DNA from 2 places in the Pelorhabdus sp. sgz311002 genome. Region 1 is predicted to be linked to the other one. Evidence: riboswitches for the same ligand, from Rfam matches in the RefSeq annotation. Region 1 holds a riboswitch; the other holds the start of a gene.
The links. Region 1 has a riboswitch for S-adenosylmethionine ahead of AC0NJP_RS06340 (DUF2292 domain-containing protein). Riboswitches for the same ligand answer to the same signal wherever they lie in the genome.

Region 1 (7,433 bases):
AAAAAAATGTTCCCGATCTTTTAAATTAGAGGGCACAAAAGGCACTTGGCTGCTTAATAATAAATCACCATTCTCGCCAGCAATGCTCAATAATACAAAGGGCTGATTGGTCAACCGACCCTCATTAATATAACGAGGAATGCTAATGATCGCCCCATCTGTTTCATATTGATATTTTAAAAACAGCACTGTTTGATCGGCACTGCGAATCGTCCGAAGTGAATGTTCCTCAAAGGCGCGGGCAAAATTGCTTGTTTCTTTTATAGCCTGCTCAATCTCAATTTGCTGTTCCGCTTGTATTTTATAATAAAGTCCGCCCCAAACTAAGGAAAGTAAGAGAAACGCAAATAATAGAATGACTAATGTACTTCTCTGCCATAGCCATCGCTGCCAAGAAACAGTACTTGCGTTCATCTTACAAACCTCCCTTATCTATAAGCAAAACACTATACTTCTTTTTCCGTTTTAATTCGACATATTTTTCCACTCTCCTGTCTATCAAATCAAATAACTGAATTTTCCCAAGAAAAATGCAGCTGCCTTATTGTGCAGCTGCATAAGTCCTATTATATTTGATAATCATAAACAGGATAATGAGAACGTACTGCTTTACCGGCGCAACGACTTAGAATTTTGCCGTCAGCAAAAACAATCTGTCCATCGAGCAAAACATAATCAATCCCTTCCGGCCAGGCATCGGGTCTTCCAAAATCAGCTTTATCGCAAATCGTGCGAATATCAAAAATCGTAATATCAGCATCCATGCCCTCCTGCAGCCTACCTTTATAAGTAAGTCCCAACGTCTCAGCAGGTAAATACGTGGCTTTGCGCAACGCTTCAAGTAAGCTCAACTCGTAATTTTCACGCACAAGCTTACGCAAATAACGCGGGAAGCTACCGGCAATCTGGGGATGGCCCTCGCCTTTAGCATAAGGGCCAGTATCGGTGGATGGCATAGCAAAAGGATGACGCAAAGCCTCATAAATTTCTTCTTCAATACCTGTAAGAACAACTACAGAAGCCCCTGGATCTACGTTACGCAATTCTTCATAAATAGCGGGCGTCAATCGTTGACCGTTATATTTTCCGGTAACTACAAGAATATCTTCCAATCCCCAGCCATTTAACGCCATGGACTCTTCATTAAATAATACAGCTCCAATGTGCGTCGCCCACTGTGTATACATACCGCTGTCAAAACGAATGTCAATCCCGCTAGCGCGCGCTTGGTTAATAAGCGCCAATGCCTCTGCTACCATACCGGTACCATATTGATATACTAAATGAGACACCTGAATTCTCGCTCCAGTTTGCCGTGCAATTTGGATCGCTTCCACTAAAGAAAACATATCAATGGCAGTAATCATTCTTGTGTCAATTGATATAACCCGCCCATAGCGAGCGGCAATTTGGCTCAAACGTATAACTTCTGCCTCAGATGTCCCCGGCGCATAGGCTAGCCCGAGTGACAAGCCGCAAGCCCCTTCAATAAAAGCTCGTTCTACAAAGAGTTCCATTTGCTGTAGCTGCTCTTCCGTAGCTGGCTGCAAAGGATCCAATGCTCCGACAGCTTTTCGCAAACTAATCGAATGACCAATCATTTCCGCTTGATGAAGAATAAACCCCTGCTTTTCTTGCGCGGAAAAAAACGCTTCTATATCAAGCGGGCCAAGTCCACAATTACCGCCAATCGTTGTTGTAATTCCTTGCCGCAAAGATAATTCACCGCAATAATCGTCAAGATCTACATGCCCATGAATATCAATAAATCCTGGCGAAACAATCCGCCCTGCCACAGGGAGAACCTCGCGTCCTTGTAATTCTTCTGATGTAATTGCCGCAATTTTCCCGTTGAAAATTCCTATATTGCCGCGTCGTCGCATCCCTCTTTCAGGATCAATAAGCAAACCATCGCTAATTACGATGTCATAGATCATGGTGGCCGCCTTTCTTTCTACGATAATGAATCAAGTTTGTTTCATTATACCGTGGTTTTAATCTAAATACCATCGCCATCAAGTCCTGCCAAAGCAGTAAAACGTTGTTTTTCAGTCCGATCAATCTGGACGACTTTCCCTGTTTTCACTACGATAGTAACCTGGCCATACTCAATTCCTTCACAGGCTTCTTCCAGCCCCTTGCGCACCGCTTTAAACTCCTTACTACGTTCACTATTTTTACGAAATGAGCCTAACGATTCATCAGGACGAATTTTTTCATTGCGTTCAATCTGAATCAAACGGAAATTCTGCCAAGTGAGCGTAAGATGTCCATGATACACTTGTTGCAAAATAGCTAAAATCTGGTCCAGTTGCTTTACCGAAATTTGATTTTGTTTTTCTAGCATACTGTTTTCTCTCCCTTAGACTAAAAAATAAAACGTAAGAGCCCATTTGAAAGAAGCTCTTACGTTTCTGCGCTTCTCTCATCGTTCAGGAAATTTCCTGCTGGAATTGGCACCTTGCTAAAAAGCCGGTTGCCGGGCGTCATCGGGCCAGTCCCTCGACCACTCTAGATAAGAGTTTATTCGGTAATTTATATCATTTTCTCAATTCTGTTGCAGCAAAGCATTCATACTACCTGTTTGATAGCCGTTAAGATCGATTGTTATAAAAGTAAAGCCAAGACGCCTAAACTCGACTACAATTTGCTCTCGTACTTTATCCTGACATAAACTGGGGATCCATTCCGCTTCGACTTCAATGCGAGCTACCTGCCCATGGTGACGCACTCGTATCGAACCAGAACAAAACTTTCTGATATACTCTTCAGCTTGCTCTATTTGTCCAAGCTTTTCCGCAGTTATCGCTTCGCCATAAGCCACCCTAGACGACAAACAGGCTGCGCTTGGTTTATTCCAGGTTGCCAGCCCCCACTTTTTCGAAAGTTGACGAATTTCTTTTTTGGTGAAACCAGCTTCTAGCAGAGGCGATGCGACTTGATCCAATTCTGAAACAGCTTGTATGCCTGGTCGATAGTCGCCGAGGTCATCTTGATTTGATCCTTCGAGTATCCATTGAAATTCATGTTGTCTAGCCCAGGATACCAACGCAGAAAACCGCAGTGTTTTACAATGATAGCAGCGATCTGCGTCATTTTCTCTAAAGTCAGGGCTAGCGAGTTCATCGATTGGCAGCAACTCGTGACGAATGCCAATTTCTTTGGCTACCGCTATAGCAGCAGTTTTTTCGCTTTGCGGCAAGGTTGCTGAGTAAGCAGTAACTGCAAGAGCTTTTTCACCTAATATTTTATAAGCAGCGGCGGCTAAAAAAGTACTGTCGACCCCACCAGAAAAACCGATGACTACACTTTCATAACTACGAAGCATTGTTTCAAGCTTCGCCAGCTTATCAGATAGAGTATTCATCACAATCCCCCCGTTCATTTAAATAAAACAACAAAAAAAGGCCACTGCACCTTATTTTTCAAAAGATACAATGAGCCTTCAGTATTTCTGATCAGCTACTTAGCGTATTTGTTTTAATATAAAATAGCATGGAACTACAACTCTGTCAATGAAAATTTCCCGATATGGGAAATTTTTACTTGCCATTTTGTTGGGAATTTCGCAAAATAATAGAGTACAGAATCACCATACTTTTAGGAGGCTTTACCGTGACACAGGAAATTAAAGCAAAAGAAACGCGCGAATTTCAAACTGAAACGAAACAACTTCTCGATTTAATGATCCATTCCATCTATACAAACAAAGAGATTTTTTTGCGTGAATTGGTCTCCAATGCCTCGGATGCCATTGATAAAGTTCGGTTTGCATCGTTAACCAATCAGAATTTACTAGAAGGAAATGATACCTTTGAAATTCTGCTATCCCCTGATGAAAGTACAAAAACATTAACGATTTCTGACAATGGCATGGGCATGACCTATGACGAAGTCATCGCCACTATCGGTACAATTGCTCAATCAGGTACAAAGGCCTTTTTAGCTAAAATGAAAGAATCAGGCACAAATTCTGATACAGAGCTGATTGGCCAATTTGGTGTCGGCTTTTATTCCGCCTTTATGGTTGCCCAAAAAGTCACGCTTCTGACACGAGCTCCCGGACAAGAAAAGGGTGTAAAATGGGAATCAGCAGGCGACGGAACTTATACGATCGAGGAATTTGACAAAGACACTCGCGGCACTACCATTATTTTAACGCTTCATGACGCCTTCTGCGGCAAAGAAGCTGGCGAGGAAAATTTCCTAGAACGCTATACACTGCAAAATCTCATCAAGAAATATTCCGATTATATTCGCTATCCTATAAAGATGAATTTCATCCACAAAGAAAAACCGCTTGATAACGAAGGAAAAGTTATTGAGGATGCCCCAGAAACAGAATCAGTAGAAGTGCGGACTTTAAATTCTATGACACCGCTTTGGTCGCGTAATAAAAGTGAAGTTACCCAAGAAGAATATCAAAAATTCTATCAAAGTCAGTTCCATGATTGGGAAGAACCGCTAGAAGTCATTCACTCTCGTGTCGAAGGAGCTGTCGAATATACCACTTTGCTCTTTATCCCGGCTCATGCACCTTTCGATTTTTATGAACGTGACGCAGCTTCAAAAATCTCCTTGTATTCTAAACATGTTTTTGTTATGGAAAACTGCAAAGACTTGCTGCCGCCTTACCTTCGCTTTGTTTGCGGTCTCGTTGATTCACCGGACTTTTCCTTAAATATTTCCCGGGAATTATTACAGCATAGCAAGCAGCTTAAATTGATTGGCAAAAATTTGGAGAAAAGCGTACTCAAATCATTAGAACGCCTCCTACATAATGATCGCCCTAAATACGAGAAATTTTGGAAAGAATTCGGCACTGCTTTAAAAGCCGGTATTTATTCCGATTTTTCCAGCCGGGAAAAATTGCAAGATCTTTTGCTATTCCCTTCTTCCAAGAATAAAGATGAGCTCACCACTTTAGCTGATTATATTAGCCGTATGCCAGAAAAACAAAAAGCTATTTATTACGCTACAGGAAAAGATTATGATACAATTGACAAATTACCTCAGCTAGAACTGCTGAAAGAAAAGGGATTGGAAATCTTATATCTCTTTGATCGCGTCGATGAATTTGCCATTGAAGCGTTACGTGAATATAAAGAAAAACACTTTCATTCCGCAAGTCGCGGTGACTTAGATTTAGCAGATATTGATTCACCGGAAACTCAACAAGATACGAAAGAGCTCGCGAAGGAAAATGAAGCGTTTATTAAAGCGATTAAGGACCAGCTCGGTGACAAAGTCACCGAAGTAAAAATCAGCACTCGCTTAAAATCAAGTGCTGTATGCCTTGTCAGCAGTGATCAAGGAATCAGCTTATCGATGGAACATATCTTGTCTGAAATGAACCGGACTATGATGAAAGCAAGCCGCATTTTAGAATTAAATCCGCAGCATGCTTTATTTAACGTTTTAAAAGATCTCTACGAAACAGATGCTTCTTCGGAGCAGTTTGCTGATTATTGCCGACTTCTCTATGATCAGGCTCTCTTGATTGAAGGTCTATCCCCAGAAGATCCGATTGGATTTGCCAATAAACTAGCTGAACTTATGGCAAAAACCGTAAAATAAGTATAGGATTGTCTAACAAAGACTTGATTGTGTAAAAACAGTCAAGTCTTTTTCTTTTTAACAGCAGGAATTTCTTTAACTAATTAGAATAATCTAAATTAAATACAAATTTAGAGAGGGATGGTTACGATGTCCATTAGCAAGTGTTACGTATTTGTAAGCTACAAAGACAATCCGAAGCAAAGTCCCTGTATCTATCTAGAAAATATGAAAAGTGCCGTGCAACTCTATCAGAATCTAATTGATAGCGGCGAACACCAAAATCACAAACTTGATTATTTAACCTGCGGTTATGAGTTTTGTACCGACCAAGGTCGAACCGGCGTACGAGACATTACCTCTTACGCCTTCTCCTAACCCGTTGAAACTATAAAAAGCTAAACTCCTGCCGCTTAGAATAGCCGCAGGAGTTTATTTTAGCCCTCCTTGCTCATAGACATAATTCGCCTAGTACAGTATAATTATTTTTAAAGTTTTACTTTTCTCTTTGCAAATAAAGATGCCGTAGAGGCAGTAAAGGACTCGCTGCACAATGGCCCTATATAAATATTTTTTTCTTTTCTGGCTTTTCCTTTTTCCCAGCACTCTTATGCTTTATGAAACTGGCTTTCTTTCGGAAAGCCTTTTTGCCATTCAACATGCCCATATCGCTGGCGTGCTTCTTGTTGATCTTTTCGCTGGCTTTATTGCCTATACAGCCTACCAGAATGCCCTAAGGCGTCAAAATCGTTTTCTCGCTTGCACAACCCTTGCCTATGGCGGCTTTACGCTGCTTTATACCGTTTATAGCGGCGCCCTATTGCTCCTTGAACCATTTCCCTTTTCCTTTCTGATCTTTGCGCCAGTTGCGCGAATTATTCTATCTTGTTATTTACTCTTAGGGCTTTTTTATTTAAAAGACCGCAATAATCTAACGCTCTTTCACTGGAAAAAACACTGCATTGTTCTAATCATACTTACAGCTATTCTCCTTACCTTCGCTGCATCTTGCACATTCTCTGTTACATTATTGCGTCAAGGTCTGGAACTATTAGCTCTGGTAATTTCATTTACAGCTACCATAAGACTATATCTTATGCCGAAAAAAGCCACTGTGCTTACGTATCACCTGTGGGCTCAATTTATTTTTACCCAATCTTCCTTTGCTTTTCTCATCGGATATCCCTGGAATCTTTCTTGGTGGATAGGACAATTACTTGTTTTGACAGGTTTTATTATGATGGGGTTTGCTATTCTGCAAAACTATGCCGCTGTTGGCAGCCTAAAACGCGTCTATGATCCTAATCTATTAGAACATTTAATGGATCAGATTATCGACAGTTCGCCTGTCGGCATTCTCCTTGTAGATTCTGAGCTGGAAATTATCCGCCGCAACGCCGCTAGTGAAGAAATGCTCGCCTGGGCCCAGCCTGACTGCAATATAGCAGAACTTTTGCAAACCTTGCAGATCAACCTAACCGAATTAAATATTTCGTCACAACAAGATACTTGTCTTTTTGCCTCATTAACCAAGCAAGTTGGCAAGAATGAACAGTCGCTTGATGCAAAAGTCTGCCGTCTTGACGATCCTACCATTGATGGGTATCTTATTACTTTAATTGATATGACAACCTATTATAAAGCGCAACAAAAAATAAACTACTTAGCAAAACATGATACCTTAACAGACTTGCCGAATCGCACGGAATTTCTCGAAAAACTGGCAGAGGAGCTTACAGAAGTACAAAAAAACAATCAGCTTCTTGCTGTAATGTTTATCGATCTTGACGGCTTTAAACAAATTAATGATACGTTAGGTCATTCTATTGGTGATTTTGTTTTAAAAATTATTGCGACAAGATTAAGGCAATCCTTTA
Region 2 (7,433 bases), on a different contig from region 1:
CGCCTTTTTTAGCACGTATTATTGAGAATTGCTTAAAAGAGGTGGGGATTGGAAAAATTGAAGCGGCTGTAGCGATGGGAGCCACGCCTTTTACTATTATCACGCAAGTTCTGATTCCAGAAGCACTGCCCTCTTTAGTCCGGGGTGTCACGCTGGCAATTATCGCGATTACTGGTTTTACTGCTGTGGCTGGCGCCATTGGCGCTGGCGGTCTAGGAAGTCTCGCGATTCGCTTTGGTTATATGCGTTATCGTGATGATGTGATGATTGCCACTGTTATTATTTTAGTCATTTTAGTACAAGGCATTCAATGGGGAGGTGATTGGCTCGCTAGGCGGATTAATCGTAAACGTTATAAGTTTGAATAAAGGATAAGAGAGAAGGATGATGGGGATGTTCACAAAGAAAGTTTGGAAAAAACTGATTATCATACTTGGTGTTGTTGCATTAGCCACGAGTATGGGAGGCTGCGGCAGCGACAAAAAAGAAAGCACTCAGACTACAGGAAAATCAGAAGTAACTGTCAAAATTGGCGCAGCCGTTGTGCCTCATGCTGAAATCTTAAATTTTATTAAACCAAAATTAAAAGCAGAAGGAATTAATTTAGAGGTCGTTGTTTTAGATGATGAAGGGCAATTAAATCCTGCTCTGCAGAATAAACAGATTGATGGTAATTATTTTCAACATTTGCCTTATCTTGAGTCTGTTGCGAAGGAAAAAGGTTATGACTTTACAGTGGCAGCTAAGGTTCACGTAGAACCAATTGGCTTTTATTCACAGAAGGTTAAATCAAAGGATGAGTTGAAAAATGGCGCCACTATTGCAATATCGAATAACCCTTCCAACGAATATCGGGGGCTTATTTTGCTCCAGGCCAATGGATTAATCAAATTAAAAGAAGGGTTAGCTACTTTTGCCGCGACACCGCGTGACATTGTCGAAAATCCGAAAAACTTAAAATTTGTTGAGGTCGATCCGGCACAACTGACTAGAGCTTTGCCTGATGTCGACGGAGCTGTTATCAATACCAATTATGTGCTAGAAGCAAAAATAGATCCTAAAACAGCTTTATTTCGTGAAGATGCTAATTCCCCTTATGCCAATGATCTTGTCGTAAGAAAAGGGGATGAAAATCGCCCGGAAATCAAAAAAATTGCTGAATATTTAACTTCGCCAGAGGTGAAGAAATTTATTCAAGATAAATATGGCGTAGCCGTAGTTGCCGCTTTTTAGAAAAAATTATACTCCATTCCATTGACAGAAAGATAAAGCAATGTTACACTATTAACAATTTCATAGCGAAACTCTTATCAAGAGTGGTCGAGGGACTGGCCCGATGACACCCGGCAACCGGCGTTTTTACGCGTAAGGTGCTAAATCCAGCAGGAGAAATCCTGAAAGATGAGAGAAAGGAAGTTATGTCCCTTTCCTCATGGAAAGGGACTTTTTGTATGCATTGCAGTAAAAGTAAATGTTTCTAAAGTGAGTTTTACAACAGGATGGAGGAAAATCATGAAATTGAATTCGAAAATTGTGCACATTGGTGTACGCAGCGATGAGAAAACAGGAGCAATTAGTACGCCGATTTATCAAACAGCATCTTTTGCCCATCCCGCAGTGGGGCAAAGTACTGGTTATGATTATACGCGCACAAAAAATCCAACGAGAGAAGTTTTAGAAAAGGGAATTGCAATTTTAGAAAATGGTGCAGGCGGTTATGCCTTTGCGACTGGGATGGCGGCTATTACGGCAGTGTTGATGCTGTACAAGGCGGGCGATCATATTGTGGTGATTCAGGATTGTTATGGCGGAACTTATCGCGTCATTGATAAGGTGTTTGCTCCCTTTGGCTTGACCGCAACTTATGTTGATGCTACTGACGTAGAAAATATTGCGGCAGCCATCCAAGCTAATACCAAGGCAGTTTTGATTGAAACGCCTACCAATCCGTTAATGAATATTGTCGATATTGCGGCAACAGCAAGGCTTACGAAAGCGAAAGGTATTCATTTGATTGTTGATAATACCTTTTTAACGCCCTGTCTACAGCGCCCCTTAGAACTGGGCGCCGATATTGTGCTTCACAGCGGTACGAAATATTTAGCAGGTCATAATGATTTATTATGCGGCCTTGTTGTAGCTAATGATCCCGAACTCGCTGAAAAAATTCAATATATCCAAAACGCTACAGGCAATATTTTAAGTCCTGGCGATAGTTGGCTGCTGATTCGCGGCATGAAAACCTTAGCGCTTCGGATGCAGCGTCACAATGAGAATGCTCAGGCTGTAGCTGAATGGCTTAACCAGCATCGTCATGTAACGAAAGTCTATTATCCTGGTCTAGCGGAGCATCCCGGCAAGGCGGTTCAAGATAAGCAAGCTTCTGGTTATGGTGGTATGGTTTCTTTTACGGTGGAGCGACCGGAACTTGTGCTGCAAGTACTCGAAAAAGTGAAGTTCATTCAATTTGCCGAAAGTCTCGGCGGTGTTGAGACATTGATTACTTTTCCGGCGAAACAGACCCATGCCGATATTCCGGTGGAAACAAGAGCTAAATTAGGTATTGATGATTGCTTGCTCCGCCTTTCTGTTGGCGTGGAAGATGTGACGGATATTATTGCCGATTTGGATCAGGCTCTGGAATAAAAATTGTTTTATGACTATTAATAGGTGTTAGGAAAAAGGAGACGAAGAAATTATGCAGAGAATTCAAAAGTACGCTTCCGAAAAAGCAAGTCATTTTACAGAGTCTGTAATCCGTGATATGACACGGGTAGCTGTAAAACATGGCGCAATTAACCTCGCGCAAGGCTTTCCCGACTTTCCAGCGCCTGACGCGATTAAACAAGCTGCAGCTGACGCAATTTTTAATGATCATAATCAATATGCGATCACTTGGGGAACAAAGGATTTACGCGATGGCATTACGGCAAAAGTAAAAAAAGAATATGGTATCGAAATTGATCCGGAAAAACAAATTACCGTTTGCTGCGGCTCCACGGAAGGGATGATCGCCACCTTACTTGCCACGATTAATCCTGGCGATGAAGTCATTGTTTTTGAACCTTTCTATGAGAATTATGGCGCTGATGCTGTTCTATGCGGCGCGACTCCAAAATATGTGACGCTCCATACCCCGGATTTTCACCTCGACTTAGATGAATTAAAAGCAGCTTTTTCTGATAAGACGAGAGCGATTATTATTAATACGCCTCATAATCCTACCGGTAAAGTGTTTTCAGCGGAAGAATTGCAAGTGATTGCTGAGTTATGTCAAAAGTATGATGTTTTGGCAATTACTGACGAAATTTACGAATATATCCTTTATGATGGCGCTAAACATATTCCGCTTTATAATCTGCCGGGGATGGCTGAACGGACGATTATTATTAACAGCACCTCAAAAACTTATAGTGTGACTGGCTGGCGTATTGGCTATGTGATTGCTTCGCCGGAAATTACCGATTCGATTCGTAAAGTTCATGACTTTTTGACAGTTGGCGCCGCTGCTCCCTTACAGGTTGCTTCTGCCGCAGCTTTGCGGTTCCCTGACTCCTATTATCAGGAGCTAGGAGATTTTTACGCCGAACGCCGTGATTTGCTTCTAGGAGCGTTAGAATCAGTGGGTCTTCGTTGTGTAAAACCGCAGGGAGCTTACTATATTATGGCGGATATTCGTTCTTTAGGGTGGTACGATGATGTAGAATTTTCCTTCTATCTGACCCGAGAAATTGGTGTTGCGCCTGTACCTGGTTCCAGTTTTTATCGTCCCGACAGCGCTGATGCCCATACTTTTATTCGGTTTTGCTACTGCAAAAAAATCGAAACATTAGAAGCGGCTGTAGCAAGATTGAAGAAAGTAAGTTTACAGCATAAGTAGAAAACGTACTGTTGATAAAAAGTGCATTTGTGCCTACGCTAAGGCATAAATGCACTTTTGTTATGTCCAGGTTGATTCATAACTTTTACTGTTGTTTTTTATTTGACCGTAACAGTTCATCTTATGTGTTTAAAAAAATAGTGCATTGGTTTAAACAATATTTGATTTTTGACAGGAAGTCTTACAAGGGGTATATTATTTATAATTACAATTGTAATCTTTAGGAGTGGAAAGCTTTGAAAACGTTACCGCAAATCTCGGACATGGAATGGCAAGTTATGAAGATTTTATGGGCAAAGGCACCGCTTACAGCCAACCAAGTCATTAAGCAAATCGAAGGGATTATGCCATGGAAGCCCAAGACCGTTAAAACAATGTTGGGAAGACTGGTAAAGAAAAAAGCCGTCGCTTTTCATGTCGAAGGCCGGGAATATGTGTATTATCCCCTTGTGGCCGAAGTCGATTGTATAAAAGCGGAAAGCCAGTCCTTTTTAGACAAAGTATTTTCTGGCGCTTTGAATGTGATGTTTGCCAATTTTTTAGAGGAACAGCAATTGTCAAAAGAAGAAATAGCTGAACTGAAACGCATCCTAGATCAAAAGAAAAAATAAAGCAAGGGAGGTCTCTTTATGGGACTCGATTCTTTTGTTCATTGGTTGCTATATTCTTCGCTGCTAGGGAGTGGTTTAGTCGGTTTAATACTGGTGGTTCGTTTGGTCTCTAAACATCGCTTAGGGGCAAATTGGCAGTACCTGATATGGTTTCTATTGATTGCAAAATTGTTAATCCCCTTTGCGCCAGAAAGCCCTTTAAGTGTATTTAATGTTTTCAACTATGTAGTTACCCAAAGTGCAGATTATTTTAAACCTAGCGAATCTGTAGCTGTTGAGTCGACTGTGAATAGAAAGTTTTCCATAAACAAATTCGCGAACGATAGTGATGATTATTATGTATCAGTGAACAGGGCTTTCTTTGATAATGAAAATGAAATGATATTTCTAATTTGGCTCATTGGTGTAGTTATTTTTACTTGCTATATGATCCGATCCACTATGAAACTGCAAGCTATCATAAAGAATAGTCCACAAGTTCGAGATAAAGACGTGCTAAAGCTATTGATTGAATGCAAGAAGGTGGTAAAGGTAAGGCACAATCCAATTTTGGTCGAGTCAGAAGCATTTCAAAGTCCAAGAATTGTTGGCGTAGTGCAGCCGCATTTGGTTTTGCCAATGGGCATGGTTCAGTTTTTGAGTAAGATGGATCTACGCTATATTTTTCTCCATGAACTAGCCCATCTTCAACGCAAAGATCTTTATGTCAATTGGATTATCGCGTTTTTCCAGATCATTCATTGGTTTAACCCGCTTATTTGGTATGCGTTTTATCAAATGCGCCAGGATCGAGAATTAGCTTGCGATGCGTCGGTACTCAGTTTATTGAAACCAGAAGAATGCCACCATTATGGTGTCGCCATTATTGCTTTTTTGGAAAGATACTCTTACCAAGGGTACTCTTTTACAACAGCTGGACTGATTAGTGGCAAGAAACATATTAAGAATCGATTATTAAGGATTGCATCCTATCAAAAAAGGACTACAGCCAAATTGATTTTGGAAGTATTTTTCTTTTTGCTGTTTAGTGGTTTTGTTCTAACAAGCGCCAATAATGTATCTGGGGCAGCTTCATTCGTCGAACCGCCACAAGAAAAGCAAAGTATCGTTTATAAGGATTTAAGCAGTTATTTTCAAGGTTATAATGGGGCTTTTGTTTTACTTGATCTAGAAAAAGACCATTATCTGGTATATCATGACAACAATAATAATGAAAAGGTATCGCCAGATTCAACCTATAAAATTATTAGCTCTTTAATTGGTCTTGAGACGGGAGTTTTAACAAAGGACAATACGCTGTTAGCCTGGGATGGAACTTTATTCCCGATTGAACCATGGAATAGAGATCAGACGTTAAATTCGGCTATGAGGTACTCTGTGAATTGGTATTTTCAGCGGGTTGATTCGTCAGTCGGCAAAGCGAGACTTGAGAACTATTTAAAGCAAACTGGTTACGGTAATCACGATCTTTCTGGAGGCATTAAGGATTTTTGGATAGAATCTTCTCTGAAAATTTCTCCTCAAGAACAAGTTGAAATCCTTAAAAAATTATGTACTTACGACATGCCTTTTTCGCCGGAAAATATTGATATCGTCAAAAATGCCATCAAGCTATTTGAGCAGGACCATTTCGCTTTATATGGTAAAACCGGTACTGGTAATGTGAATGGCAAAAACATTAACGGCTGGTTTGTTGGTTTTGTGAAAAATAATGGCAGAACCTATATTTTTGCAACAAATATTCAAGGAAAAGAAGCAGCCGATGGCGCTAATGCTAAAAATATAACTTTAGCTATCCTAAAAGCTGAAAATATTTTATAGAATTTTAAAACGCAGGGTCAGTATACCTTGCGTTTTTTCTTTGTCTGTACTTAGTAGACGGAACTTTTAATTTCTCAGAATTTGCATTGACACAGATAGATTACAAGTGTAATATTTTGCTTATAGACTACAAATGTAGTCTTATTGCGATAAGGAAGATGTTAAAAATAGAACCACCGACAAAGAAAGGATGTTGGATATGAAAAAATGGCCTTTAGTATGCTTGGTCGTTACTTTTTTGTGTTTTAACTCTATGACTAAACTGAGTGCGGCAGATTTAGTTGAACGGGAAGACTGGGGGAAGTACTTTAATGGCTTTACTACAGGCACCTTTGTTCTGTATGATGAGGCGAAGAATCAGTATACCGTTTTCAATAAAATGCAAAGTGTACAGCGCTTATCGCCGTGTTCTACTTTTAAAATTTATAATTCGCTTGCGGGGCTAGAAACAGGCGTTGTTGATCAGGAGGATGTATATACTTTATTTAAATGGGATGGAACGAGGTATGATTTTCCTGCCTGGAATCATGATCAAACATTATCATCGGCTACGAGAGATTCCGTTGTCTGGTACTTTAAGGAACTTGCCAGACGGATCGGAAAGGAGAGAATGCAAGAGTTTCTTGACAAGATACAGTATGGGAATCAGGATATATCTGGCGGTTTAACCACGTTTTGGCTACGATCTTCCTTACAGATATCAGCTCGTGAACAAGTCGACTTATTGCACAAATTATATGCTGGCAAGTTACCTGTTGCTTCAGAAAATGTGGCCATAGTAAAAAGAAATATTACGATCTCTGAAGGCAATGGCATGCGTTTTATGGGGAAGACGGGTTCTGGATTTCAAGATGACAAATGGATTTTAGGTTGGTTTGTTGGCTGTATCGAGAAGGACGGAAATCGTTATTTTTTTGCGACTAATATTCAGGGAATGGATGGTGCCACTGGCGGAAAGGCCAGAGAAATTACAAAATTAATACTAAGAGATCTTCGAATTTATATGTAAATGTGAGGACACTGGCTGATGGATTATTAAATTAGAACAAAGAGCGTTCTAGGAGATAGAAAGGGTTGTTGAGCTTGAAGAAGGCAGTTAGTATTACTAGTTTTTTGATATT

Region 2: another riboswitch for S-adenosylmethionine. It lies ahead of AC0NJP_RS13640 (trans-sulfuration enzyme family protein); the one in region 1 lies ahead of AC0NJP_RS06340 (DUF2292 domain-containing protein).

Annotation. Positions count from the first base shown of each region.
Region 1 is NZ_JBWBCL010000003.1:102,728-110,160, forward strand. Features, by position in the region: gene AC0NJP_RS06330 (ATP-binding protein) at 1-414, opposite strand, end outside; gene AC0NJP_RS06335 (N-acyl-D-amino-acid deacylase family protein) at 567-1,937, opposite strand; gene AC0NJP_RS06340 (DUF2292 domain-containing protein) at 2,000-2,347, opposite strand; SAM riboswitch class I at 2,423-2,522, opposite strand; gene larE (ATP-dependent sacrificial sulfur transferase LarE) at 2,549-3,367, opposite strand; gene htpG (molecular chaperone HtpG) at 3,616-5,577, shown strand; gene AC0NJP_RS06355 (hypothetical protein) at 5,707-5,934, shown strand; gene AC0NJP_RS06360 (diguanylate cyclase domain-containing protein) at 6,167-7,433, shown strand, end outside.
Region 2 is NZ_JBWBCL010000009.1:96,146-103,578, forward strand. Features, by position in the region: gene AC0NJP_RS13630 (methionine ABC transporter permease) at 1-368, shown strand, start outside; gene AC0NJP_RS13635 (MetQ/NlpA family ABC transporter substrate-binding protein) at 394-1,233, shown strand; SAM riboswitch class I at 1,305-1,408, shown strand; gene AC0NJP_RS13640 (trans-sulfuration enzyme family protein) at 1,513-2,646, shown strand; gene AC0NJP_RS13645 (pyridoxal phosphate-dependent aminotransferase) at 2,699-3,880, shown strand; gene AC0NJP_RS13650 (BlaI/MecI/CopY family transcriptional regulator) at 4,144-4,491, shown strand; gene AC0NJP_RS13655 (BlaR1 family beta-lactam sensor/signal transducer) at 4,510-6,312, shown strand; gene AC0NJP_RS13660 (penicillin-binding transpeptidase domain-containing protein) at 6,512-7,321, shown strand; gene AC0NJP_RS13665 (carboxylesterase family protein) at 7,387-7,433, shown strand, end outside.